DNA from 2 places in the Lysinibacillus sp. FSL M8-0134 genome. Region 1 is predicted to be linked to the other one. Evidence: a T-box and tRNA genes for the amino acid it is inferred to sense, from the RefSeq annotation. Region 1 holds a T-box; the other holds one or more tRNA genes.
What was found. A T-box is a leader RNA that pairs with one kind of tRNA and senses whether it is charged. The one in region 1 lies ahead of trpS (tryptophan--tRNA ligase), so its partner is inferred to be a tRNA-Trp.

Region 1 (14,558 bases):
ATTAATGATGGTCTGCAGCTTCTGGTGTAGGATCGTTTGGAATGATTGCTCCAATAATAAAGATAAGAATAGAGAATACAACTGAAACGATTGCCCCTGTTTTAAAATCAAATGGTACACCAAGTACAGAGCTGACTACATAGTTTAACATAGAAACTAGTAGGAATGACCATATGAACGTTACGATATATTGCATTAATTTCACCTCAACCGAACTTTTTTCATCATAAGATTTTACTCATATTCATTATCATATCATAACATAAATCGAAAAAAAATGAATCATTTATGTGAAACATGGCGAATTTGTCACAACAACTACGAGGTTTTGTATTTTAGTATTTGATGTTTTTATGAGGCCTAAGAATTGGTAATAGATTTAGGGGACTCGCTCCAAAGCAAGCTGAACCCGCTCCAAAAAGGTGTGGAAGCGCTCCAAAATAGGTTGAGCCCGCTCGAAAATGGTGGAGAAGCGCTCCAAAGTAGGGTGTCCCCGCTCGAAAATGGGTGAGAAGTGCTCCAAAGTAGGGTGTCCCCGCTCGAAAATGGTGGAAAGGCGCTCCAAAGCAGGCTGCCCCGCTCGAAAATGGTGGAGAAGTCTCCAAAGTAGGGTGTCCCCACTCGAAAATGGTGGAGAAGCGCTCCAAAGTAGGGTGTCTCCGCTCGAAAATGGGTGAGAAGCGCTCCAAAGTAGGATATCCCCGCTCCAAAAAGGTGTGGAAGCGCTCCAAAGTAGGATGTCTCCGCTCCAAAAAGGTGGAAAAGCGCTCCAAAGTAGGATATCCCCGCTCGAAAATGGTGGAGAAGCGCTCCAAAGTAGGCAGAACCCGCTCCAAAGTAGGCAGAACCCGCTCCAAAGTAGGCAGAACCCGCTCCAAAAAGGTGTGAAAGTGCTCCAAAGCATGACCAACCCGCTACAAACCCCGACAATCCTGTCGAATTGAACAAACAAAAGCCTCTCTAAAACACATTAATTTTAATTCATCTTGCGTCCTTCCTTTTGTATGCGTTATAATTATGACCAGTTACTAATAATTGATAGTAAGAAAGCTGAGGGGTTGCTATATGAACGCAGGTATTATAGGAATAGGCAAATATGTTCCTGAGAAGGTCGTTACAAATTTTGATTTGGAAAAAATAATGGATACTTCGGATGAATGGATTCGTACTCGAACAGGCATTGAAGAACGTCATTTTGCGGCAGATGATCAGGAAACTTCAGATTTAGCAGTAGCTGCTGCTAAAGAAGCTATTGCAAAAGCGGGTATTACGCCTGAGGAAATTGGTTTAATACTTGTAGCAACTGTAACACAGGATCAAACTTTTCCAAGTGTAGCATGTATGGTTCAGGAACAACTCGGAGCAGTGAACGCTGCGGCGATGGATCAAGCTGCAGCATGTGCAGGATTTATATATAGCTTAGTGACAGCGAAGCACTTTGTAGAGGCAAATGCTTATAAATATGTCTTAGTAGTAGGTGTTGAAAAGCTGTCGAAAGTCATTGACTGGAACGATCGCAATACGGCTGTATTATTCGGTGATGGTGCGAGTGCAGCTATTGTTGGACCAGTATCTGAAGGCAGAGGTATTTTATCATTTGAACTTGGTGCTGATGGTACAGGCGGCAAGAATCTTTATTTAACAAAGCAAGACACGATTGCGATGAACGGTCGTGAAGTGTTTAAATTTGCTGTTCGTCAAATGGGTGAATCAGCGGTTAATGTGTTAGATAAAGCAGGATTAACAAAAGAAGACGTTGATTTTTTAGTGCCGCATCAGGCAAATATACGTATTATGGAATCTGCTCGTGAGCGATTAGAGCTACCACCAGAAAAAATGTCAAAAACGATTCATAAATACGGAAATACTTCCGCAGCTTCTATTGGTATTTCCTTGGTAGATGAGCTCGAAGCAGGTAAGATAAAAGAGGATGATTTATTAGTCCTTGTTGGTTTTGGTGGCGGCTTAACATGGGGTGCCGTAGCCATGAGATGGGGAAAATAAGAAGGAAAAATGCTTGAGGGGAGTAAGACAATGAGTAAACGACGAGTAGTAATTACAGGAATTGGCGCAGTTACACCACTAGGAAATAGCATCGAAGAAACATGGGCAAACATTAAAGCTGGTAAATCTGGTATTGGTGAGCTAACACGTTTAAATAAAGATCTTTTTGCAGCAAAAATTGCAGCAGAAGTGAAAGATTTTGATATTGAAAAATATATTGATCGTAAAGAAGCTCGTAAAATGGATCGTTTTACGCACTACGCGTTAGCGGCTTCAATTATGGCAATGGAAGATGCACAGCTAACAATTGATGAAGAGCTAGCTCCTCGTGCAGGTGTATGGATTGGCTCTGGAATCGGTGGTATGGAAACTTATGAACAGCAGTTTTTAACGTTCCAAGAGCGTGGCGCTAGACGTGTTAGTCCATTCTTCATTCCAATGATGATTCCTGATATGGCTTCAGGTCAAGTATCCATCCACTTTGGTGCGAAAGGTATTAACTCTTGTTCTGTAACGGCATGTGCTTCAGGAACAAACTCAATTGGTGATGCTTTCAAAGTAATCGAACGTGGAGATGCAGATGTTATGATTTCAGGTGGTGCTGAATCACCAATCGTAACAATGGCAGTAGCAGGCTTCTGTGCCAATACTGCTTTATCATTAAATCAAGATCCACAGGCTGCATGCCGTCCATTTGATAAAAATCGTGATGGTTTTATTATTGGAGAAGGTGCCGGTATTGTCATTTTAGAAGAATATGAACATGCAAAAGCTCGTGGTGCTAAAATCTATGCTGAAGTTTTAGGTTATGGTGCAACAGGAGATGCTCACCATATTACAGCTCCTGCTCCAGAGGGCGAGGGCGCAGCACGTGCGATGATGCAAGCATTGGAAGATGGTGGAGTAGAGCCATCACAAGTTGATTATATTAATGCGCATGGCACAAGTACGCCATATAATGACTTATTTGAAACGCAAGCGGTTAAAACTGCTTTTGGTGAGCATGCTTATAAGCTAGCGATGAGCTCAACAAAATCTATGACAGGTCACTTATTAGGTGCAGCTGGTGGTGTGGAAGCTATTTTCACAGCATTAGCCCTTAAAGAAGGTATCTTACCACCAACAATCAATTTAACGGATCCAGATCCTGAATGTGATTTAGATTATGTTCCAAATGAAGCGAGAGAAGCAACGATTCAATATGCAATGAGTAATTCTCTTGGTTTTGGTGGTCACAATGCAAGTCTTCTATTCAAAAAATATGAAGCATAATAGTATCTAAACTAGAAAAAACGTCAGCCAAATTTAAACGGCTGACGTCTTTTTTTATAGTTTTGTGAATACATGATAAGTAAGAAGAAATAGAAAGGATGCCTCTACTTATGTTTCGTCTCTTTTTATTTTTAGTAAGCTATGGCTTAATGATCCTCTCTGTAGGGAATCTCATATTGTATTTAAATTACCGTACGCTAGGTTATTCCTGGAAGGTTGTTTTTAAATTTATTTTTCAAACAACGGAATTTTATATGGCGATAGGGGCCTGCATCATCATATGCGCTGTCGTTCTTGATTTAGGCTTTGATCGTTCCACTGATAAGCTTTAAATTGTTAGCGACGCGCACGGCCTAAGCCCATTGCTTCTTCCATACGTTTTAAAGTGGCACTTGCAATGGCATTTGCTTTTGCTGCACCTTCATCTAGAATGGCATCTAATTCAGATGACTCTACTAAATGATAGAACTTTTCTTGAATAGGAGTTAGGTGTTCAATAACCGCTGTTGCAACACCTTGCTTGAATCCACCATAACCAATGCCTTCATATTTTTTCACTAAGTCATCAATAGATACACCTGAAATAGCTGATTCGATTGTCAATAAATTTGAAACACCTGGTTTATTTTCCACATCAAATGCTACAACACCGTCTGAATCCGTAACAGCTGATTTGATTTTTTTCTCAATTTCTTTCGCTGTATCAAGTAAGCGGATTGTTGCCTTTGTATTTGGATCCGATTTACTCATCTTTTTTGTTGGCTCTTGTAGTGATTTAATACGAGCGCCTGCTTTTGGTAATTGAATTTCTGGAATCGTTAGGACATCCCCGTAACGTTTGTTAAAGCGTTCTGCTAGGTCACGTGTTAATTCAATATGTTGTTTCTGGTCATCGCCGACAGGAACAATGTTTGTATTATAAAGTAGAATGTCTGCAGCCATTAACGGTGGGTATGTTAAAAGAGCGGCAGAGACGCTTTCCTTACCGTGTGACTTATCTTTAAATTGTGTCATACGTTCAAGCTCCCCAATTGAAGCCACACATTGTAACATCCATCCTGCCTGAGCGTGTGCAGGTACCTCTGATTGAATGAATAATGTAGATTTTTTAGGATCAATGCCAGTAGCGATATAGGTAGCTGCTAGCTTGCGAATGCTTTCGCGTAATTCCTTTGGATCTTGTGCCACAGTAATTGCATGCTGGTCAACGATGCAATAAATAGCGTTTCCTTCATCTTGTAATGCAGGGAATTGCTTAAATGCCCCTAAATAGTTCCCTAATGTTACGATTCCTGTAGGCTGTACGCCAGAAAAAATAGTTGTCATGAAAATTTCCTCCTCGAATTCAAGTTCCGCGGCTTTTAGCCAGCGGCGTAACTTTCATCATTCCACCGATTGATGAAAATAAAAAAACATCATGCGTCCTCATTAGATTTTTTCTAAAGAAGGGACGAATGATGTTTGAATCCGCGGTACCACCCAGCTTGCCTAAAAAGGCCACTCTGCTTCGTAACGTGAAGTGACGAGCTTTGCTAGTTGCTCAAGTAGCGTTCACAAAGCTAACTCGGAAGTCCATTCCACATGCCTCCACGATCTGTTTGCAGCGACCACAGACTCTCTAAACGTGAAATATGCATATGTACTACTCTTCGTCAGCGTTTTTCTCAATTCAAATTGTTTAAATTGATTTTATTGCAATGAATTATATTATAAAGATTCCATTGTGTAAAGTCAGACTTTTGACTGTGTTTTTTTTCATAAAAAAATTATATGCTTTTTCTGTTGTGTAATAATGTTATAAATTTATACTTTTTTATTAAAAATATGTTTCGCTGTACACACCAAATTGACAATTTTCTCGTTTAATTTTTATAAATGAGAACAACTAAGATACAAGCCTAGATGTTTAAAATGCATTGAAATTGGGAATGTTAATAGTAGCACATAAGATAGTAGAAAATACGCTACATTAAAAGATGTATAAAAAGAAAGAATATTTAGTTGTGGGTTCAGTCTTTTTTTATTGGAACTATATTCAAATACAGCGGAGTACTGTATAATGGTACTGTGTATTTTACTTTACATTAATTCTAATTTAACACTCTGGTTCTGGTTTTAGATAATAATTTCGAAATGAAAGGATGTGTCAGAATGATCGTAACCCTATTTACATCACCAAGTTGTACCTCTTGTCGTAAAGCGAAAGCTTGGTTAGAGGAGCACGAAATTCCATATACAGAACGTAATATATTTTCTGAGCCACTAAGTATTAGTGAAATTAAAAAAATTTTACGTATGACTGAAGACGGGACAGATGAAATTATTTCTACTCGTTCAAAAATATTCCAAAAATTAAATGTAGATGTTGAAAGTTTACCACTACAACGTTTATATGAATTAATTCAGGAGTATCCTGGTTTATTACGCCGACCAATCATTTTGGATGAAAAACGTCTCCAAGTTGGCTATAATGAAGATGAAATTCGTCGCTTCCTACCTCGTAAAGTTCGAGCATATCAGCTTCAAGAAGCGCAGCGAATGGTGAATTAAAACTATCCATTTTGAATAATATATGTAGTAGATGTTACAAATGTGGAATGCATGTTGTGACATCTATTTTTTTATGTTTTACTTATGTAAAACCTTCTATATGAAGTATAATAATTAATAGGAAAAGTCATATATTTCCGTTAAAGTATGTTAAACTTGATTTAAGTTAAATAGTTTACTACAATTTCAATAATTCAAATATCTTCTGTGAAACGGTGTATATCCTTTTCATTTTATGACAGAACAGCATACAATAGAGTTAGAGACAACTGTGAACAAAATAATCGATGTTTACGGTGTACTCGATGGTTTAACTGTAGTGTGGTCAAAGGTTGAAAAACAAATGCGGTATGAAGGTTAAAAACAAAGAATAAAAGCATACTAATGAAACAAAACTGTTTTTCGACATATGACAGTGAAGGGAGATGAGGTCTAGTGGACATCGAACGTGTAAATGAAAATACACTCAAGCTCTTTATTACGTACAATGATATAGAGGATCGCGGCTATAGTCGTGAAGAGATTTGGTACAATCGAGCAAAGGGTGAACAACTTTTTTGGGATATGATTGATGAAGTAAACACGGAGGATTATTTTGATGTAGAGGGTCCGATTTGGATTCATATCAATGCATCTGAAGTTGGCTTAGAAATCATTGTCACACGTGCACATATTTTAAAAGACGGTGAAACATTAGATGGTCATTCGAATTTTGATGAACACAAAGATATGTTTGCACCATTCGATGAAGTTGGGGAAGATCTTCTTAGCCAGCTAACTCAATTTGGTGACATGGATGAGTCAGAATTATTTATGGATACAGACATTTATGTTTATAAATTTAAAGATATTGATGAGTTAATCCCTGTCGCAAAACGAATGACAGACGAATTAGTGGATTCCTCATTATTCAAATATGAAGATTGGTACTATTTAGTTGTTGATTTTGGTAATGCAGATGAGGAGTTAAATCGTCATGATAGAAATGCGGTCATCAAAGAATTTTTAACACCATCCAATTTCACAATTCATCGTCTAGAGGAGTACGGTGAAAAGATAATGGAATTTAATTGCTTTGAAACAATCCGAAAATATTTTGCTTAAGCAGTGGATTACCTGATTTGTTAGACTGCAGTGAAACTCGTTCATGATCGAGTTTCACTGCAGTCCTTTTTTTATCCTTATAAATTTTTAGACCGCATTTCTTTAATTTCAAGAAAAACAGCTTATTTCTTTGTGATAGCCATTCCTCTCTACTATAGTTGGCTAAAAAGGAGCTGATTCGATGCTTATTGCTTATAACAATCAACAGCAACTATTTCTCCCATATCAATATACGAGGAAAGCTTTACAGCGATATAGGCGACAGATGAAATTTTTTTGTCCACAGTGTCTTGAACCTGTTCAATTGAAAATAGGTCACTCTAAAATTCCACATTTTGCCCACCTCACAAATAATAAATGTTCACAATTATTTTCAGAAGGGGAATCTAAGTTACATCTACAAGGTAAAATTCAATTATATGAATGGTTAAAAAAGCTTAAATATAAAGTGAAACTGGAGCCATTTTTAAATAAGCTTTCTCAGCGTCCAGATATACTTGTTACAATGGATGACAAGCATTTTGCTTTTGAATATCAATGTAGTACAATCCCCCACGAAATATGGGACCGACGAACAGAGGGTTATGAAAAAAATAGCATACAAGCAATTTGGCTTTTTCAAACGCCTCAAAGCAAAGATACTTTAAGTGGTATATGCAAAATTAGAATTCCTCCTTTGCTGCAAAAAGCGTTTATCTTGGACGCAGAAGAATTACCTTATTTAATAACCTATAACGCTAAGACAGCACATTTTATTTATTGGACGAATCTTCTTCCTATTCATGGGCATACTTTCATAGGCAAAGTACAAGTAATTCCAATCGATCAACAGCTCTTCCCTTTTTATCTACCCAAGCGTATTACCCAAGCAGAATTTCAACAATATTGGCAGCTGTATAAACATGCTTGTAGACAGTTTGCATACGGACGCCTTTTACATAGCAAAAAGGGTACGCAAGATTCGTTTTTACGGACCTGCTATGAGTTAAAGCTTTCTTTAACTGCTATGCCTTCTTACATTGGAATACCAGTAAAAGAAGGAGCAGCAATCTCTTTGTTTACAAGTGAATGGCAGACGATGCTGTTGCACTTTAGTAAACGACTAGGCATGCAGTCATATGAATTAGATAGGGACCTTATTCAGCAATTTTTAAGGGAGCACCAAATAGAAAGGACGGAACAGGCAATTAACGCTGTTCAGCATTACGGCCACTTCCTAAAAAACATAAAGCAAGGAAATCATTCGCAAGATATTTATAAGCAAGTGTATGCACATTTATTTGCAATTGTCGCAATATATTGAGAAAATATGAGAGTAAAAGGAAAAAAGCACATATTAAGGGGGCTGGCATACTTGGCTAGTAATAGTAATAAAGTTTTGGTAAGAAATGAAGTACCAGAAGAATTAACTTGGCGTTTAGAGGACATCTTTGCAACTGATGCAGCTTGGGAAGAGGAGTTTAAGGAGGTTGCAGAGCTTGCTAAACAAGCATCTAGCTATGCAGGTACTTTAAACAATGGAGCAGAGGCATTATTAGCGGCTTTACAGTATCACGATCATCTTTATGGACGTGCCATGAAGCTCTACACATATGCTCACATGCGTTACGATCAGGATACGGCAAATGGCTTTTATCAAGATATGAATAGCCGTATTCAAACATTGGCAACTAGTATCTCAGCTGGCCTAGCGTTTTTAACACCAGAGATTCTGTCTTTAAGTGAAGAAACAATTGAAAGCTACCTAGCAGAAAATCAAGATTTACAATTATATAAGCAATCTTTAAAAGAAATTACCATGGCACGTCCACATGTACTACCAGCTGAACAAGAGGCATTGCTAGCTCAAATGTCTGAGGTTACTGGTACAGCTTCCAATGCATTCGGCATGTTAAATAATGCCGATATGGTTTTCCCTCATGTGAAAAATGAAGAGGGCGAAGAGGTACAGCTTACACATGGTAACTATATCAAGTTTTTGGAGAGCAAGGATCGCTCTGTACGTGAGGGTGCGTTTAAAGCCATGTACGAAACTTATGGTAAATTTAAAAATACGTTTTCAGCCACATTAACTGGTAATGTAAAGAAGCATAATGTAAACGCTCGTATTCGTCATTATGATTCTGCTCGCCATGCAGCGATGTCTAATAATTTCATTCCACAAAATGTTTATGATCAGTTAATTGAAACGATTCATAAGCATTTACCAGCAATGCAACGTTATATTTCATTGCGTAAGAAGTTATTAGGTGTGGATGAATTGCATATGTGGGATTTATTTGCTCCTCTTGTTAAAGAAGTGGAAATGAAGGTTACTTATGATGAGGCGAAAGATATTTTAGTGAAAGCATTAGCACCATTAGGTGAGGAATATCAAAGCATCGTCCAAAACGGCTTGGATAATCGTTGGGTAGATGTTTTAGAGAATAAAGGTAAACGAAGTGGAGCCTATTCATCAGGTGCATATGGTACGAATCCGTATATTTTAATGAATTGGCAAGACAATGTAAATAATCTATTTACATTAGCACATGAATTTGGCCATAGTGTTCATAGTTATTATTCACGAAACAATCAGCCATTTGTATATGGAGACTATTCAATCTTTGTGGCAGAGGTTGCTTCTACATGTAATGAGGAGCTATTGAATGACTATTTACTGAAAACAATTGATGATCCTCAACAAAAGATATACTTACTAAATCATTGGTTAGATGGTTTTAGAAGTACGGTATTCAGACAAACAATGTTTGCGGAGTTCGAACATCTTATTCACCAAATGGATAAAAATGGTGAGTCATTAACGGCAGATCGTTTAACTGAAGTTTATTATGAATTAAACAAAAAGTACTTTGGTGATGATATTGTTGTGGATGAGGAAATTGGTTTAGAGTGGGCACGTATTCCACACTTCTACTATAATTACTATGTATATCAATATGCGACGGGTAAATCAGCCGCTACAGCGTTAAGTAAACAAATTTTAGAGGAGGGTCAACCAGCTGTAGAACGTTATATTAATAACTTCTTAAAAGCAGGATGCTCTGATTTCCCAATTGAAGTACTAAAGGCTGCAGGTGTAGATATGAACGTTGCTAAGCCAATTGACGATGCATGTAAGGTTTTTGAAGAGCGTTTAACTGAATTGGAAAAATTATTGTTAAATAATTAATTAAAAGGACTGTAGGAATATTCCTATAGTCCTTTTTTAGTTATTGTCATTGTAATTTGAAATAAAAGAATAATGATTTTTTTTGATTTATAAACAGTTTAAAAGTGTGCATGTTGGATAAATACTGTTTGTAATCGCTTTCTATTTGACAAATTTGTGAATCTACTATTAGTTTCATTGCTAAATATATTATTCCATGATAGAGTAATTCTTGTGAAATAAATCACAAAACAAACATACACCCCTTTGTTTGAACGTGAACATTTCTCCCATCCCCTTTGTGAAAAAGAAGCGTCTCTATCGGTCGAGGATAGAGGCGCTTCTTTGTTTTTTGAGTAATTAAAAGCAACAGGGACCCCATTATAAATTAGTGGAGTCCCTTCCTTGTTGCTTATTGTATTATTTAAGACGCCATAACGTAGCGTGAGTTGTCTGAATTCGTTCAAGTTTTTGTTGTAGCATGCGTTTCTTTAGTTCACGCTCTGCTGCTTGCTCTGTTAATGAATAGATAAAAGCTATTTCATTTGTAGAAAGAGTATGGAATTTAGAAAATAAGTCCTCTATTGATGGTAATGGCTGGCGTACAAGTTGTTCGCTCAGCATTTCTTGTAAAATATGTTCATAAACTTCATAGGAATAGCTGCCACTAACTTTAAGCCCCTCATCTTCAATACATTCATTGAAAAATACGATGCTTGGCACTTCGTCAACTTCCATTTCACGTTTAATATATAAATCGCATTGGAAGGCTCGTGCTGCTTCCTTTGAGCCAAAGTCTACAGTGAACTCATTCATATCAAGCTGAACATCCTCTGCAATTTTTAAAAGAGTAGCATAGGAGTTTACATCTTGATGGCTTAATAAAACATATTCTTGTAGTTTCGATAAATAGCGTGCACCTGCACGTTTTCCCTGTAATTCAGCTGCTTTAATCGCAATAGAAGGTAACACAGGGTGATTAATATCAAGTTCGATCCCTGAAATACAACCTTTGACACGCTTACTTAAGCAGTTTAATGAAGTAAGCTCTGTGCTTAAAACATAGCGCCATGTAAAATAATGGTTGTATTCAAGCTGTAATTTACGAAGAGTCGCTTGCATACTGAAAGCTTCAGGGCAAAGTGGATCTACGAAAATATACAATTCAATTGGCTTATTAGCAGTAGAAATCGTTGGCGTCGGCTCTTGTAGCATTTGAATATTATTCACGTAACAATTCCCCCTCATCGTCATTAGGCGTATTAACCATGTGATGAGCTGTTAATACTAAACGTTGATAATAAGTTTCACGGAACTTCCCTTCCAAACCTACCTCATCCATTGCTTCTGACATACACTCTAGCCAAGCTTGAGCGCGGTCAGGTGTAATCGGAAAATTCATGTGACGTGCACGCATCATTGGATGTCCATGTTCTTCAGTAAAAAGATTGGGTCCACCTAAATACTGTGTTTGAAATTGAATTTGCTTACGGGCTGTCTCTGTCAAATCCTTTGGAAAGATTGGAATAAGATCAGGATGCTGAGCAACTCTTTTATAGAACGCATGAATAAGTTCTTCCAGTTTTTCAGCTCCCAGCTCCTCATAAGGAACAGTGTATTTTCGACTCATAAGTTATATGCTCCTTTAATTCTTTATATCGTAAAGTATCATTTTTTCTGATCCAACAAATGTTTTTGTACCTAATGCGAAGCGTCAGGCACAGAAGACTATGAATGCTTGTTTTATCAGCGAGGCAAATTGATATACTTCGTCATCAGTAAAATGTGAATTTCTTGTGACTACCTTCATTCTATCAACGTCTTTTCGTTAACACAAACAAAGAGCTCTTTCGAATTGTTGTTCGCTAAAAAAGCACAAATTTCACCACAGAGGGTGAAATTTGTTGGAAAAGGCATAGAGAACAGGGAATATGCGGTTTACACCGTAAAGTAATTCATCACTTTTTTGACATAATTCTGTGTTTCCTTGAAAGGAGGGATACCTCCATATTTTGTAACACGTGATGCGCCAGCATTGTAGGCAGCTAATGCAAGTGTAGGATCATTATTAAATTTATCTAGCATTTGACGCAAATATTTCGCTCCAGCCATAATATTTTGTTCTGGGTCAAAAGCGTTTGTCACGCCTAAATATTGAGCAGTTGTAGGCATTAATTGCATTAAGCCTTGTGCTCCCGCATGGCTTACTACGGTTGGATTAAAATTAGATTCTTGTTTTATAACAGCTGCAATAAGCTTTGCAGGTACTTGATAAGTAGCAGCTGCTTTTTCAATAATAGCGGCATACTGATTAGCTCCTGCTAGTGAATTGGCATAAGCGGTAGAGCCTATTACATCATCGGAAACATAGGAATCAAGCTTTTTACTAGTAGATGTGTTAGCTAATGCATGTTTGACGGATTCAGGGATAAAAACAGCATTAGAGCCTTGGTAAAGCAATGATTCCAATGGACTTGATTCGGACGTATTTGCTAGCATTGCCAGCTGATTGACGAAATCTGAATTATTAGCTGTCCCTGTTGCAAGCAAGCTAGATAATTTGGCATTGCTTGCAGTCGAGGCATTTCCTAATAACTCATTGATCATGTCAGAAAAAATAGAATTATTGTCAGTCAGGTTGTTTGGTGATGAATTTTCAGCAGCGCCAAGTGTTTGCAATGCTTGAATTTCTAGTAAAGATTTTAGTGATTGAATATCCAAGGAGTTAGTCACCTTCCGTTATATTTATACTATTATGAATTTTGTGCTTGTAGGGCCTTCATAAAGCGCGCTATTTTTTTATCTGTAGCTTGTTTTTTAATTCCGTATTGTTGTAAAAATTCGTCGAAAATTGTATTTCCTTTTATTGCATCTTTTGCTTCATATTCTACCTCATAATCGTCACACTGCAAATAGTAAGAATGGTCAAAAACGAGAAGTCCCTCTTTATAAGGAATTTCGACACGATCCGTAGTGAGAGAACCAAAAACCTGTAATTGTTCCAAAGGAATTTGATAGAAGTCCAATCTTTTAGCTACCTCTATGGCGTAAAACCCTTTGCCATCTAGCATTTGCTGTGCTTGTGCTGCTGTAAGTTCATCCGTCGTTTCAAGATGAGCGTGCTCGGCATTTTTCTCTTTGAGGGTACATTCATAATAATCACCAATTTGTCTAATACGCAGTCCACTCTGTAGTTTGCGAATAGCCTGAGTTGGTGTGTCAAAATAATGATTTGTTTGTCGATGAATAGCATTTTGACTAATGTGGAAGTCTTCTAATAACTGCTCATATTGTTGTTTTGTTAATAGATTTTTAAATTCAATTTCAATCTCTTGTGTCATTTATATTCACCTATTTATTTTTTTATTTTTCATTCGTTGTTTCGCTTGAATTAATATTTACACACTGCAACTATTTACCCTGTGTGATAAAATAAGAGGAAGAGTACAACGAAAAGGGGAACCGCAGTGCGTAAAATTTATACAATAGAAACATCGAATTTTGAACAAGATCAACTTCATTTTAGTTTAAACGACAATGAAGTAAATTTACAGTTAAAACCTGCTGGACAACTCATTGCAGATTCAGATGACTTTGCATTTATTTATTTACTTGATGCAGGTGAAGACTATCATTACTTGCGTTTTCCGCCGAGTAGTTGGGAGAATCTTGTACATATTTTACAAAAAAAGAAAAATCCAATACTACGAATAGGGAAAGAAACGATTGAACTGACAAATTTTTACGAAGAATTGGAAATGCTCGTGTATAATATTGAAGGAAATTTCAATTACGGGGCAGAATTTGTCCAAGCGGTGGAACAACACTTCAAGACAATTCTCGCTGAATAGAAAGACAAAACGAACAGACGGTGATGTTCGACCGAATGTCGGGAGGTTTTTACAATGGGACAATGGGAAATATTTTTAAGTCCTTATAAACAAGCAGTAGACGAATTAAAAGTAAAATTAAAGGGCATGCGTTCTCAATTTGGAATTGTGAATACCAATTCTCCAATTGAATTTGTAACTGGACGTGTAAAGCCCTTAGCAAGTATATATGATAAAACGTTAGAAAAAGGATTAGCTTTTGAACCTTCTAAACAACTTGGTGATGAACTTGGCGATATTGCTGGCCTTCGTATTATGTGTCAATTCGTTGATGATATTGCAACGGTAACAGAGCTTATTCGTCAGAGGAAAGATATGCGTGTAGTAGAAGAACGTGATTATATTACACATAATAAACCAAGTGGGTATCGCTCTTATCATATGATTGTTGAATACCCGGTTGAAACGATTCAAGGGAAAAAAGTAGTATTAGCTGAAATTCAAATACGAACACTGGCCATGAATTTCTGGGCATCTATTGAGCATTCTTTAAATTATAAATATAAGGGCATGTTCCCAGAGGAAATTAAAAACCGCCTGCAAAGTGCAGCCGAGGCAGCATTTCGATTGGATGAGGAAATGTCATC
Region 2 (14,558 bases), 520 kb from region 1:
AGTATTAACAGCTACAACGATTAATGCGGCTTATGCACTGAATCGGGGCGAACAAATAGGGTCCCTTGAAGCGGACAAAAAAGCGGACGTTGTGATTCTAGATGTTGCTAATTACAAGCAATTACAATACTTCTACGGTATGAACCATACACATACGGTCATCAAAAATGGTCAAGTTGTTGTGCAAAATGGAATTCTGCTGAAAGATCAATAATATTATGGGCATAAATAAGGCTAGAAAGCTTTATTTATGCTTTTTTTATATATAGGTTGCAATTACTTTGGTAAAAGATTATAATCAATTTAAATAGTAATTCATGAATTACAAATTACTAAAACCTTGTTATTGATTGAAGGGGTTACTCAATGAAAAAATTTCATACTGAAGAAGAAGTGCTTGCGAATTATGATTCTTCAAAATATCAAACACCTGATGGGTATACAGCGGATATTGCTATTTTTACAATTACGTCAGAGAAAATAGAAGAAAAAGCACCTCCTCAAATGACACTGAAGATTATGTTAATTAAGCGTGCGGCAAAAGATGCTGAAGGAAACCAGAATATTGAAGGGGGAAAATGGGCACTTCCAGGAGGATTTGTAGATGCTGTTCAAAAGGAAACAGCATATATCGCTGCTAGAAGAGAATTAAAAGAAGAAACAAATGTAGAAGGTTTACATGTACAACATTTTGGTGTTTATGATGAAATCGATCGAGATCCACGTGGTTGGATGATATCGAATGCGTTTTATGCAATTGTTCCTGAGACATATATAGAGCAACGCCAAGCTAATGATGATGCTGATGATGTACAGTTATTTGATATAGAAAATGTATTTTCGCTACAGTTAGCTTTCGATCATCGAAGAATTATTACAGATGCGTTGGAATTTATTAAAAGGGATATGATACAAACGACAGTTGCCAAAAACTTTTTACCACAAGAGTTTACTTTATCTGAATTACAGCGGGTGCTCCTGACAGTTGGAGAAGATCCTCGAATTTCAAATGATTCAGTATTTTTTACAAAAGCACCTAAATTACCTTTTATCCAAAAAGTGTTAGATGAGGAAGGTAAACCGAAGAAAACGAAACGCAATTCATTTAGGCCTTCACAACTTTATACATTCACTGATTTTGAAATAGTGGAGTCCATCTATCATTAGGAAAGAGCCATCTTTCCTGATTGTTTTAAATGAAGTAATTTGTAATTTTTATATTACTAATTAATAAAGTGGAGTGATGAGACGATGATGAAAAAACGTGCATTAATTAATATTGATTATACAGTGGATTTTGTAGCGACAGATGGAGCTCTTACTTGTGGAGAGCCTGGGCAGTTACTCGAACATACAAATGTTGAATTAACAAAGGAATTTATTAAGAACGGTGATTTTACAGTTTTTGCGATAGATGTTCATGAACAGGGGGATGTCTACCATCCAGAAACAAAGCTATTCCCACCACATAATATTCGAAATACAGAAGGTAGAAATTTATATGGAGCATTAAAGCAACTATATGAGGCAAATAAAGAGCAGGATTGCGTCTATTACATGGATAAAACACGCTACTCTGCTTTTGCAGGAACAGATTTAGAATTGAAATTACGTGAAAGAGGAATTACTGAGCTTCACTTAATCGGCGTTTGTACAGATATCTGTGTTCTTCATACAGCAGTAGATGCTTATAATAAAGGGTTCGATATTGTCATTCATAAAGATGCTGTTGCCTCCTTTAACCAAGCAGGACATGAGTGGGCGTTAGGGCATTTCGAGCACACGCTCGGTGCCACTATTATTTGACAATAAGGGATGGAGGAGAAAACATGAAATATGCAGACGATAGCTTCATGTTACACACAGATTTATATCAAATTAATATGGTTCAAGCTTATTGGCAAGATGGTGTTCAACAACGAAAAGCTGTTTTTGAGCTATATTTTAGAAAACTTCCATTTGGCAATGGCTATGCGGTATTTGCTGGTTTGAAAAAAGTGATCGATTTTATTAATAACTTTAGATTTTCCCAAAGTGATATTCAATATTTACGAGAAGAGGGGAAATATCCAGAGGATTTTCTTCAATATCTGCAGGAACTTAAGTTTACAGGAAGCATAAAGGGAATGAAAGAGGGTGAACTTGTCTTCGCCAATGAACCTATCCTGCGAATTGAAGCACCATTGGCAGAGGCCCAATTAATCGAAACCCCTTTGTTAAATATTGTGAACTACCAAACGCTCATCGCCACAAAGGCTTCACGTATCAAGCAAGTGACAGATGAGGATATTGTTATGGAGTTCGGCACTCGACGTGCACATGAATTTGATGCTGCAATTTGGGGTACTCGGGCTGCTTATATAGGTGGATTTTCTGCAACAAGTAATGTGAGAGCGGGGAAATTGTTCGGTATTCCTGTGTCAGGAACTCATGCCCATGCAATGATTCAAACCTATCGAGATGAGTATACTGCTTTTAAAAAATATGCAGCAGCTCATAAAGACTGCGTTTTCTTAGTAGATACTTATGACACGCTACGTTCAGGCGTTCCTAATGCTATTCGTGTGGCAAAGGAGCTTGGAGATCAGATTAATTTTGTGGGTATTCGTTTAGACAGTGGCGATTTAGCCTACCTTTCAAAAGAGGCAAGAAAAATGCTAGATGAAGCAGGGTTTACAGAAGCTAAAATTATGGCTTCGAATGATTTAGACGAATATACAATCATGCATTTAAAATCGCAAGGTGCGCGAATCGATGCATGGGGCATCGGAACAAAGCTAATTACAGCCTACGATCAAGCTGCTCTTGGTGGAGTATACAAATTGGTTTCTATTGAAGATGAGAGGGGAGAAATGGTTGACACCATTAAAATTTCAGCAAATCCTGAGAAAGTAACTACACCAGGGCGTAAACGTGTTTACCGTATTATTAATAATGAGAATGGTCATGCTGAAGGGGACTATATTGCATTAGATGAAGAAAACATAGAACAAGAAGAAAGATTAAAAATGTTCCACCCTATTCATACGTATATTAGTAAATTTGTTACGAATTTTTCAGCAAAAGAGTTACATGAAAGTATTGTCGAAAAGGGAAAAGTGATTTATGAGGAACCGACTCTTCAAGAAATTCAAGCATATGCGAAGGAAAATTTACGTTTGCTCTGGTGTGAGTACAAACGAACAATGAATCCAGAAGAGTATCCAGTCGATTTAAGTCAAGCTTGCTGGGACAATAAAATGGAAAGCATACAGACAATTAAAGAAAAAATCTCACAAGGAAACAGCAGGAGGTAGATAAAATGGCGAGGATAGGTATTTATGGTTCATCTTTTGACCCTATTACCAATGTTCATCTTTGGACAGCAAGTACGGTCGCACACCGCTGTAAATTAGATAAAGTTATCTTTTTGCCATGCTCAAATAAACGCAAAGATAAAACGATAAAAACCGCTGATATTCATCGTTGGAATATGCTACAGCTCGCTATTGCTAAGGACGATCGTTTTATTGCAGATTCCTATGAGATGGACCAAGAAGGCTGGAACATCTACACATATGACACGATGAAATACTTTAGAGAAAAACATCCAGATGATGAAGTCCATTTTATCATGGGGGCTGATTTATTAGTGGATATTGGTGCAGGGCTGTGGAAAAAAGGCGACGCATTAGTAGCAGAAAATAAATTTATTGTAATGGCAAGACATGGCATTGATATGCTGTCCACGATTAGTCGTTCTCCTATATTAAGGAATCATGATGATGGTAGATTCCATCTAATCGATAAAGGGCTAGCGATGGAAATTAGTTCTACCTATATTCGAGAAGAATTTGCTATGCGGGGAGAACCAAGATACCTCTTGCCTAATGCATGTTACGACTATATTAAAGAACATCATCTTTATCAAAAAGAGTAAAGTACGGTTAAAAGTGTGGATAGGTGCCACACTTTTTTAATTTTGAAAAGATGGTGAATTTTATCATATGCTCCTCTAGGTAAGCTATAATAAAAAGAGCAATAACATACAATCTTTTTGCTGGTAATAATTATAATGATTAATGTTAGAAAGGAATTCATGGATGTGCAACTTACATTAACATTTCTTATTTTAGGAGTAACGATTTTCGCATTTGTGACCAATAAAGTACGGGCAGATCTTGTAGCAATTGTGTCACTTCTAGGATTTGTCATTACGAATATTTTAACGCCGGCCGAGGCATTAGCTGGTTTTTCTAACTCTGTCGTTTTAATGATTGCAGGGTTATTTGTCGTGGGTGCAGGAATTTTACGGACAGGACTTGCAGGAATGGCAGGGCAACTTTTACTTAAGTGGTCTGGTAATAGTGAGCTAAAACTATTTGTGTTACTGCTTATTATTGTAGGATCAGTCGGTGCCTTTATGAGTAATACCGGTACTGTAGCACTAATGATGCCGATAGTCGTGAGTATAGCAATTAGTATGAAAGTCAGCCCTTCTAAATTTCTTCTACCACTTTCATATGTAGCAAGTCTTTCTGGGCTGATGACTTTGATTGCATCACCAACAAATTTAATCGTTAGTCAGTTATTGGTCGACCGAGGCTATCATAAACTTGGCTTTTTTGAAGTGACCCCTATTGGTATTATCGGGATGATTGCGGGGATAACTTACTTAGTACTTGTGCGTAATATTTTGTTACCAAAGGATCGTAATCGAACTCAGACAAATGAGGGGTATAAACTTTCACCTAAGAAAATTATTAAGCAATATGATTTAAATAATCGCCTATTTAAAATCTCTGTTCCTGATGAATCACCTATTATTGAAACATCTTTAGCAGAATTAAAACTGCCAGCTACGTATATGCTTTGTATGATGAAAATTCATCGTAAATCTCAGGAGGGCATTAACTTATTACCGATGACTTATCAAGAAATGGCTGGTCCAACAAGTGTTATACATGCAAAAGACGAGCTATATGTTCAAGGTGAAGAAGAGGATATTCGTCGGTTTGTTGAGGATTATCAGCTTGAGATGCAAGGATTAGTAGAAGGAGAAGCCGACGAACTAGTATCGAAACATCTTGGTATTGCAGAAGTATTGCTCACACCTAATTCAAGCTTTATCAATGAAACGGTCAGCTCTCTTGGATTCCGAGAAAAATATAACTTAAATATCATTGGTATTAATCGTAGAGGTGGCTATAAGCTCCAAGATATGGTTTCACATAAATTGAAATTTGGAGATGCGATATTAGTGCAAGGAGCATGGGATGAAATTCTTTTGTTAGCAAGAGAGACCCAGGATGTTGTGGTTGTCGGTCAGCCTAAGGAACATGCAAGTGTAGCAGCGGCTACAGGCAAAGCTGGTATTGCAGGTATTATTATGTTGTTCATGATTTTTTTGATGGCATTCGAAATTTTTCCTGCTGTCATCTCGGTCATGATTGGTGCTGTCCTAATGATATTGACGGGTTGTTTAAGAAACATGGAAGATGCCTATAGCAATATGAATTTTGAAAGTATCGTGCTTGTAGCTGCTATGCTGCCAATGGCGACAGCATTAGAAAAAACAGGAGGCATGGCTATTTTATCTGATGGGATCATCAATGCTCTAGGCGATTTCGGACCTTATGGTGTACTAATAGGTGTTTATATTTTAACTGCTGTATTTGGTCAATTTATTAGTAATACAGCAACTGCAGTATTGTTTGCGCCGATTGCCATGAGTGCCGCCATTGCAATGGATGTAAGTCCCACAACATTTATGATTGCAGTTGCGGTAGCCGCAAGTATGGCATTTGCTACACCAATTGCTTCCCCAACAAATGCACTAGTAATGACAGCAGGGGGCTATAAATTTATGGACTTTGTCAGAATAGGGGTTCCATTACAAATTGTTATGTTCATTGTCATGATGGTAGCCATCCCATTCTTTTTCCCATTTTAAAATCTCAGGCTATCCATCTAAAGGAATCGAGAAGTACTTCTCGATTCTTTTCTAATTGATCACGTGGAGTAGATTTGATGTTTCGTCCGTCATAAATGTAAATGAAAAAGAACATAGAGAAAGTCTCAACTTTTTTTAGTCTATCTTTAGGTTGAAAACTCAATTTTAATATTCAATTATTTTGATTATAGTTCTAAAAAAAACTACTAAATTATTATCGAGGGATATGCTAAAATAAAATACAACAGCTAGTGAAAACATCTTTATTAGCCAAAATATTTTATGTTATTAATATAGGAAGTTATCCTGCTTTGAGAAAAAACTTAATTTTTTTTTAGAAAAAGTGTTGACCTTTTAAAAATAAGGGTGTAGTATTATACAAGTCGCCACGGTGACACGCTAAAATAAAGCAAAACATGAACCTTGAAAACTGAACAAGCAAAACGTAATCAATAAAGTTTTAAGTAACTAGTTTTGGCTAGTGAACGAAACAAAATTTTGGACATCAAAATTGATGCCAGCAAAACAATTTGAGCTAATCAAATTTCTTTTATGGAGAGTTTGATCCTGGCTCAGGACGAACGCTGGCGGCGTGCCTAATACATGCAAGTCGAGCGAACAGAGAAGGAGCTTGCTCCTTTGACGTTAGCGGCGGACGGGTGAGTAACACGTGGGCAACCTACCTTATAGTTTGGGATAACTCCGGGAAACCGGGGCTAATACCGAATAATCTGTTCCACCTCATGGTGGAACACTGAAAGACGGTTTCGGCTGTCGCTATAAGATGGGCCCGCGGCGCATTAGCTAGTTGGTGAGGTAACGGCTCACCAAGGCGACGATGCGTAGCCGACCTGAGAGGGTGATCGGCCACACTGGGACTGAGACACGGCCCAGACTCCTACGGGAGGCAGCAGTAGGGAATCTTCCACAATGGGCGAAAGCCTGATGGAGCAACGCCGCGTGAGTGAAGAAGGTTTTCGGATCGTAAAACTCTGTTGTAAGGGAAGAACAAGTACAGTAGTAACTGGCTGTACCTTGACGGTACCTTATTAGAAAGCCACGGCTAACTACGTGCCAGCAGCCGCGGTAATACGTAGGTGGCAAGCGTTGTCCGGAATTATTGGGCGTAAAGCGCGCGCAGGCGGTCCTTTAAGTCTGATGTGAAAGCCCACGGCTCAACCGTGGAGGGTCATTGGAAACTGGGGGACTTGAGTGCAGAAGAGGAAAGTGGAATTCCAAGTGTAGCGGTGAAATGCGTAGAGATTTGGAGGAACACCAGTGGCGAAGGCGACTTTCTGGTCTGTAACTGACGCTGAGGCGCGAAAGCGTGGGGAGCAAACAGGATTAGATACCCTGGTAGTCCACGCCGTAAACGATGAGTGCTAAGTGTTAGGGGGTTTCCGCCCCTTAGTGCTGCAGCTAACGCATTAAGCACTCCGCCTGGGGAGTACGGTCGCAAGACTGAAACTCAAAGGAATTGACGGGGGCCCGCACAAGCGGTGGAGCATGTGGTTTAATTCGAAGCAACGCGAAGAACCTTACCAGGTCTTGACATCCCGTTGACCACTGTAGAGATATAGTTTCCCCTTCGGGGGCAACGGTGACAGGTGGTGCATGGTTGTCGTCAGCTCGTGTCGTGAGATGTTGGGTTAAGTCCCGCAACGAGCGCAACCCTTGATCTTAGTTGCCATCATTTAGTTGGGCACTCTAAGGTGACTGCCGGTGACAAACCGGAGGAAGGTGGGGATGACGTCAAATCATCATGCCCCTTATGACCTGGGCTACACACGTGCTACAATGGACGATACAAACGGTTGCCAACTCGCGAGAGGGAGCTAATCCGATAAAGTCGTTCTCAGTTCGGATTGTAGGCTGCAACTCGCCTACATGAAGCCGGAATCGCTAGTAATCGCGGATCAGCATGCCGCGGTGAATACGTTCCCGGGCCTTGTACACACCGCCCGTCACACCACGAGAGTTTGTAACACCCGAAGTCGGTGAGGTAACCTTTTGGAGCCAGCCGCCGAAGGTGGGATAGATGATTGGGGTGAAGTCGTAACAAGGTAGCCGTATCGGAAGGTGCGGCTGGATCACCTCCTTTCTAAGGATTATTTCGGAATACAAACCTAGGGTTTGTAAGATTACGTTTTGCGTTCAGTTTTGAAGGTTCATTCTTCCGAATGAAATACTTCAAATATTTGCTCCTGTCGCTACGCTTTCGTCGCAAAGCTGCGAAGAAGTAGAAGCAGGCAGTAACTTTGTTCTTTGAAAACTGGATAAAACGACATTGAAATTGTAACAAACACATTTATTTTTTAAGTTTTTTATAGGCTTAATAACATTAGTAAGGTTTCAAGACACGAGCAGTTCTAGGAAGCAATCGAGTGAATGAAGGAGCGTACTTCAGTACGTGACTGATTGAACGAGTGAAGCTGACAACGAAATGCGATGTGTATTGAAAGCTGTAGGTTAAGTTATTAAGGGCGCACGGCGAATGCCTTGGCACTAGGAGCCGAAGAAGGACGGCACTAACACCGATATGCTTCGGGGAGCTGTAAGTGAGCTTTGATCCGGAGATTTCCGAATGGGGGAACCCACTACGTTTAATCGCGTAGTATCTTGACGTGAATACATAGCGTCTTGAAGGCAGACCCAGGGAACTGAAACATCTAAGTACCTGGAGGAAGAGAAAGAAAAATCGATTCCCTGAGTAGCGGCGAGCGAAACGGGAAGAGCCCAAACCAAGAGGCTTGCCTCTTGGGGTTGTAGGACACTCTATACGGAGTTACAAAAGAGCGAGTTAGATGAAGCGACTTGGAAAGGTCCGCCAGAGCAGGTAAAAGCCCTGTAGTCGAAAGTTCGTTCTCTCCTGAGTGGATCCTGAGTACGGCGGAACACGTGAAATTCCGTCGGAATCCGGGAGGACCATCTCCCAAGGCTAAATACTACCTAGTGACCGATAGTGAACCAGTACCGTGAGGGAAAGGTGAAAAGCACCCCGGAAGGGGAGTGAAAGAGATCCTGAAACCGTGTGCCTACAAGTAGTTAGAGCCCGTTAATGGGTGATAGCGTGCCTTTTGTAGAATGAACCGGCGAGTTACGATTACGTGCGAGGTTAAGCTTTAGAAGGCGGAGCCGCAGCGAAAGCGAGTCTGAATAGGGCGAAATAGTACGTGGTCGTAGACCCGAAACCAGGTGATCTACCCATGTCCAGGGTGAAGGTAAGGTAACACTTACTGGAGGCCCGAACCCACGCACGTTGAAAAGTGCGGGGATGAGGTGTGGGTAGCGGAGAAATTCCAATCGAACTTGGAGATAGCTGGTTCTCTCCGAAATAGCTTTAGGGCTAGCCTCGTGATGAGAATACTGGAGGTAGAGCACTGTTTGGACTAGGGGGCCATCCCGGTTTACCGAATTCAGACAAACTCCGAATGCCAGATATTTATACACGGGAGTCAGACTGCGAGTGATAAGATCCGTAGTCAAAAGGGAAACAGCCCAGACCACCAGCTAAGGTCCCAAAGTAATCGTTAAGTGGAAAAGGATGTGGCGTTGCACAGACAACCAGGATGTTGGCTTAGAAGCAGCCATCATTTAAAGAGTGCGTAATAGCTCACTGGTCGAGTGACGCTGCGCCGAAAATGTATCGGGGCTAAACGATTCACCGAAGCTGTGGATTGACATCTACGATGTCAGTGGTAGGAGAGCGTTCTAAGTGCGTTGAAGTCAGACCGGAAGGACTGGTGGAGCGCTTAGAAGTGAGAATGCCGGTATGAGTAGCGAAAGACGGGTGAGAATCCCGTCCACCGTATGACTAAGGTTTCCTGAGGAAGGCTCGTCCGCTCAGGGTTAGTCGGGACCTAAGCCGAGGCCGACAGGCGTAGGCGATGGACAACAGGTTGATATTCCTGTACCACCTCCTCACCGTTTGAGAAATGGGGGGACGCAGTAGGATAGGGTAAGCGCGCTGTTGGTTATGCGCGTCCAAGCAGTAAGGCGTGTGTGTAGGCAAATCCGCACACTGTAACGTTGAGCTGTGATGGCGAGTCCGTATGGACGAAGTTCCTGATTTCACACTGCCAAGAAAAGCCTCTATCGAGGTGAGAGGTGCCCGTACCGCAAACCGACACAGGTAGTCGAGGAGAGAATCCTAAGGTGTGCGAGAGAACTCTCGTTAAGGAACTCGGCAAAATGACCCCGTAACTTCGGGAGAAGGGGTGCTCTTGAGCGTGCAAGCGCATGAGAGCCGCAGTGAATAGGCCCAGGCGACTGTTTAGCAAAAACACAGGTCTCTGCAAAACCGTAAGGTGACGTATAGGGGCTGACGCCTGCCCGGTGCTGGAAGGTTAAGAGGAGTGGTTAGCGCAAGCGAAGCTGCGAATTGAAGCCCCAGTAAACGGCGGCCGTAACTATAACGGTCCTAAGGTAGCGAAATTCCTTGTCGGGTAAGTTCCGACCCGCACGAAAGGCGTAACGATCTGGGCACTGTCTCAACGAGAGACTCGGTGAAATTATAGTACCTGTGAAGATGCAGGTTACCCGCGACAGGACGGAAAGACCCCGTGGAGCTTTACTGTAGCCTGATATTGAATTTTGGTACAACTTGTACAGGATAGGTAGGAGCCAGAGATCTCGGAGCGCCAGCTTCGAAGGAGGCGTCGGTGGGATACTACCCTGGTTGTATTGAAATTCTAACCCATGCCCCTTAGCGGGGCAGGAGACAGTGTCAGGCGGACAGTTTGACTGGGGCGGTCGCCTCCTAAAAGGTAACGGAGGCGCCCAAAGGTTCCCTCAGAATGGTTGGAAATCATTCGTAGAGTGTAAAGGCACAAGGGAGCTTGACTGCGAGACCTACAAGTCGAGCAGGGTCGAAAGACGGGCTTAGTGATCCGGTGGTTCCGCATGGAAGGGCCATCGCTCAACGGATAAAAGCTACCCCGGGGATAACAGGCTTATCTCCCCCAAGAGTCCACATCGACGGGGAGGTTTGGCACCTCGATGTCGGCTCATCGCATCCTGGGGCTGTAGTCGGTCCCAAGGGTTGGGCTGTTCGCCCATTAAAGCGGTACGCGAGCTGGGTTCAGAACGTCGTGAGACAGTTCGGTCCCTATCCGTCGTGGGCGTAGGAAATTTGAGAGGAGCTGTCCTTAGTACGAGAGGACCGGGATGGACACACCGCTGGTGTACCAGTTGTCTTGCCAAAGGCATCGCTGGGTAGCTATGTGTGGACGGGATAAGTGCTGAAAGCATCTAAGCATGAAGCCCCCCTCAAGATGAGATTTCCCATTACGCAAGTAAGTAAGATCCCTCAAAGACGATGAGGTAGATAGGTTCGAGGTGGAAGTGTGGTGACACATGGAGCTGACGAATACTAATCGATCGAGGACTTAACCAAATTGTTTGAAGCATTCAATGTACGTTTATCTAGTTTTGAAAGAATAACCTTTCAACTGAATAAGTGAAGTGATGATGGCAAAGAGGCCACACCCGTTCCCATACCGAACACGGAAGTTAAGCTCTTTAGCGCCGATGGTAGTTGGGGGCTTCCCCCTGTGAGAGTAGGACGTCGCTTCGCTTATTTTTTGTGGAGGATTAGCTCAGCTGGGAGAGCACCTGCCTTACAAGCAGGGGGTCGGCGGTTCGAGCCCGTCATCCTCCACCATATGGTCCCGTGGTGTAGCGGTTAACATGCCTGCCTGTCACGCAGGAGATCGCCGGTTCGATCCCGGTCGGGACCGCCATTATTTTTGCCGGTGTAGCTCAGTTGGTAGAGCAACTGACTTGTAATCAGTAGGTCGTGGGTTCGACTCCTATCGCCGGCACCATTCCCTTGGAGGGGTAGCGAAGTGGCTAAACGCGGCGGACTGTAAATCCGCTCCTTAGGGTTCGGCGGTTCGAATCCGTCCCCCTCCACCATTTTAGGGGCATAGTTCAACGGTAGAATAGAGGTCTCCAAAACCTTTGGTGTGGGTTCGATTCCTACTGCCCCTGCCAGGTATTGAGGTACTCGTTCATATACAGCTGTTATGATTTATATAGTGGCGATTGTGGCGAAGTGGTTAACGCATCGGATTGTGGTTCCGACATTCGTGGGTTCGATTCCCATCAGTCGCCCCATTTCAACATTGGGGTATAGCCAAGCGGTAAGGCAACGGATTTTGATTCCGTCATGCCTAGGTTCGAATCCTAGTACCCCAGCCATTTTTTTCTTTAACGAGCCATTAGCTCAGTTGGTAGAGCATCTGACTTTTAATCAGAGGGTCGAAGGTTCGAGTCCTTCATGGCTCATCATTTTTATTTACTAAGCGCCCGTAGCTCAATTGGATAGAGCGTCTGACTACGGATCAGAAGGTTATGGGTTCGACTCCTGTCGGGCGCGCCAATAAATGTATTTTACGGAATGTAGCTCAGCTTGGTAGAGCACTTGGTTTGGGACCAAGGGGTCGTAGGTTCGAATCCTGTCATTCCGACCATCTTTTATTTAAATGGGGCCTTAGCTCAGCTGGGAGAGCGCCTGCCTTGCACGCAGGAGGTCAGCGGTTCGATCCCGCTAGGCTCCACCATTTCAATATTTTTGGAGGTATACCCAAGTCTGGCTGAAGGGATCGGTCTTGAAAACCGACAGGCGGGTAACACCGCGCGGGGGTTCGAATCCCTCTACCTCCTCCATTTCGGGTCAGTAGCTCAGTTGGTAGAGCATTAGATTGAAGCTCTAAGTGTCGGCGGTTCGATTCCGTCCTGACCCACCATTATTTGCGGGTGTAGTTTAATGGTAAAACCTCAGCCTTCCAAGCTGATGTCGTGAGTTCGATTCTCATCACCCGCTCCAAAATGGGCCTATAGCTCAGCTGGTTAGAGCGCACGCCTGATAAGCGTGAGGTCGATGGTTCGAGTCCATTTAGGCCCATCATTATTCCGAAGTAGCTCAGTTGGTAGTAGCACCTGACTGTTAATCAGGTTGTCGCAGGTTCGAGTCCTGCCTTCGGAGCCACGGCCCGTTGGTCAAGTGGTTAAGACACCGCCCTTTCACGGCGGTAACACGGGTTCGAATCCCGTACGGGTCATCAAGCATGTAGCACAGATGTGTGTTACATGCTTTTTTCTATATGTAGATGTTCAACCAAGACTATAAAACCATTAAAAGGTTCTGTAGCTTTTTTATGGTGAACATAGGACAGTATAAATGCTTTAGCTCATTTCAAGGTCCTGTTCCATTTATCAATCACATGTTTCACCCACTAATAAATTTGAACAAACTATTTCATATATGCAATATGTATGTTTTTTCAACAGCTATTTTCATGGTGCTTGCCGTATCGTTGCTCTAATATGAGGGTAAGTGGAGGAATCGATATGAGTATACAGGAGATAGAGCAATTCTTAAGTCAATATCAGAAAGAACAAAATAAATCAGATCTTTGGTTAGAGAATAGATTGCAAGAGATTAAGAGTGAAGGTGAATATTACCCCACAACAGAGGAACTAGTTTTTGGAGCACGTGTCGCATGGCGTAATAGTAACAAATGTATTGGACGCTTGTTTTGGCAGTCATTGCATGTAGTAGACGCACGAGATCTTTTAGACGAAGAGGATATTTTTCGAAAATTACTAGAGCATATCGAGTATGCAACAAATAGTGGGAAAATCCGCCCTACAATAACCGTGTTTGCCTCAGATCGAGTACGGATTTGGAATCACCAACTTATCCGTTATGCGGGCTATGAAACGGAATTAGGTGTTATAGGTGATTCTCATTCTGTTGCGTTTACACAAGTATGTGAAACGCTAGGCTGGAAAAGTGAGAGAACAGCTTTTGATGTGTTACCACTTGTTATACAAGTAGATGGGCGAGCTCCAAGGCTGTTTACAATTCCAGCAGAATATATTTTAGAGGTGCCAATCCGCCATCCAGAGGAAGCTGAAATAGAAAAATTAGAGATGAAATGGTATGCTGTACCCATTATCTCGAGTATGCGTTTTCGAATGGCAGGCATTGATTACCAAGCTGCTCCTTTTAATGGTTGGTATATGGGGACAGAAATTGGAGCACGTAATTTAGCTGATCATGACCGCTATAATATGCTACCAGCTATTGCTGAGATTTTTAATCTTGATACAACCAAACAAGCTTCTCTTTGGCGTGATCGTGCATTAGTGGAGCTTAATATAGCAGTTCTCCATTCCTTTAAAGAAGATGGGGTAAGCATTGTCGATCATCATACAGCGGCTCAGCAGTTTAAATTATTTGAGGAAGCAGAGCTATCGGCTGAACGGGAAGTTACAGGCAACTGGACATGGTTAATTCCACCGCTTTCACCTGCAACAACGCATATTTTCCATAAGCCCTATGTAAATGTCTATCATACACCAAATTATTTTTATCAAAAACCATGCTATTAACAATAGAAGACTCTTCAATTTCCTATCAGTAAATTTATCAATTAATTGTATTTTAAGAAGAGGGTGATCCACTATGTTGGAGCAGCAAATTCCAGATATCCCGTGGCAACAATTGACCACACCTTATGGAAGAGGTGCAGCCATTCCGCAGCTGATTGAAGAGGAAAATTACCGACAACTAGCTGAGTTAATTGAACATCAAGGTACACTTTGGCAGGTGACACCA

Region 2: it encodes a tRNA-Trp, which carries the amino acid that the T-box ahead of trpS (tryptophan--tRNA ligase) is inferred to sense. The anticodon was not compared.

The regions. Positions count from the first base shown of each region.
Region 1 covers NZ_JBBPAJ010000001.1:678,435-692,992, forward strand. The annotation lists gene MKY49_RS03330 (YjzD family protein) at 2-196, opposite strand; gene MKY49_RS03335 (hypothetical protein) at 368-511, shown strand; gene MKY49_RS03340 (hypothetical protein) at 738-944, shown strand; gene MKY49_RS03345 (beta-ketoacyl-ACP synthase III) at 1,066-2,004, shown strand; gene fabF (beta-ketoacyl-ACP synthase II) at 2,035-3,276, shown strand; gene MKY49_RS03355 (hypothetical protein) at 3,387-3,608, shown strand; gene trpS (tryptophan--tRNA ligase) at 3,613-4,602, opposite strand; T-box leader at 4,720-4,941, opposite strand; gene spxA (transcriptional regulator SpxA) at 5,431-5,826, shown strand; gene mecA (adaptor protein MecA) at 6,262-6,930, shown strand; gene MKY49_RS03375 (competence protein CoiA) at 7,112-8,233, shown strand; gene pepF (oligoendopeptidase F) at 8,285-10,102, shown strand; gene MKY49_RS03385 (DsbA family protein) at 10,502-11,311, opposite strand; gene MKY49_RS03390 (globin domain-containing protein) at 11,304-11,711, opposite strand; gene MKY49_RS03395 (lytic transglycosylase domain-containing protein) at 12,020-12,802, opposite strand; gene MKY49_RS03400 (CYTH domain-containing protein) at 12,835-13,422, opposite strand; gene MKY49_RS03405 (UPF0738 family protein) at 13,549-13,932, shown strand; gene MKY49_RS03410 (GTP pyrophosphokinase) at 13,987-14,558, shown strand, end outside.
Region 2 covers NZ_JBBPAJ010000001.1:156,826-171,383, forward strand. The annotation lists gene hutI (imidazolonepropionase) at 1-214, shown strand, start outside; gene MKY49_RS00780 (NUDIX domain-containing protein) at 367-1,167, shown strand; gene MKY49_RS00785 (cysteine hydrolase family protein) at 1,252-1,806, shown strand; gene MKY49_RS00790 (nicotinate phosphoribosyltransferase) at 1,830-3,296, shown strand; gene nadD (nicotinate-nucleotide adenylyltransferase) at 3,302-3,919, shown strand; gene MKY49_RS00800 (SLC13 family permease) at 4,079-5,932, shown strand; rRNA gene MKY49_RS00805 (16S ribosomal RNA) at 6,482-8,033, shown strand; rRNA gene MKY49_RS00810 (23S ribosomal RNA) at 8,400-11,327, shown strand; rRNA gene rrf (5S ribosomal RNA) at 11,392-11,507, shown strand; tRNA gene MKY49_RS00820 (tRNA-Val) at 11,519-11,594, shown strand; tRNA gene MKY49_RS00825 (tRNA-Asp) at 11,598-11,673, shown strand; tRNA gene MKY49_RS00830 (tRNA-Thr) at 11,682-11,757, shown strand; tRNA gene MKY49_RS00835 (tRNA-Tyr) at 11,765-11,848, shown strand; tRNA gene MKY49_RS00840 (tRNA-Trp) at 11,853-11,926, shown strand; tRNA gene MKY49_RS00845 (tRNA-His) at 11,974-12,049, shown strand; tRNA gene MKY49_RS00850 (tRNA-Gln) at 12,059-12,133, shown strand; tRNA gene MKY49_RS00855 (tRNA-Lys) at 12,148-12,220, shown strand; tRNA gene MKY49_RS00860 (tRNA-Arg) at 12,238-12,314, shown strand; tRNA gene MKY49_RS00865 (tRNA-Pro) at 12,329-12,405, shown strand; tRNA gene MKY49_RS00870 (tRNA-Ala) at 12,420-12,495, shown strand; tRNA gene MKY49_RS00875 (tRNA-Ser) at 12,509-12,601, shown strand; tRNA gene MKY49_RS00880 (tRNA-Phe) at 12,606-12,681, shown strand; tRNA gene MKY49_RS00885 (tRNA-Gly) at 12,688-12,761, shown strand; tRNA gene MKY49_RS00890 (tRNA-Ile) at 12,766-12,839, shown strand; tRNA gene MKY49_RS00895 (tRNA-Asn) at 12,847-12,923, shown strand; tRNA gene MKY49_RS00900 (tRNA-Glu) at 12,925-12,996, shown strand; gene MKY49_RS00905 (nitric oxide synthase oxygenase) at 13,286-14,332, shown strand; gene MKY49_RS00910 (hypothetical protein) at 14,406-14,558, shown strand, end outside.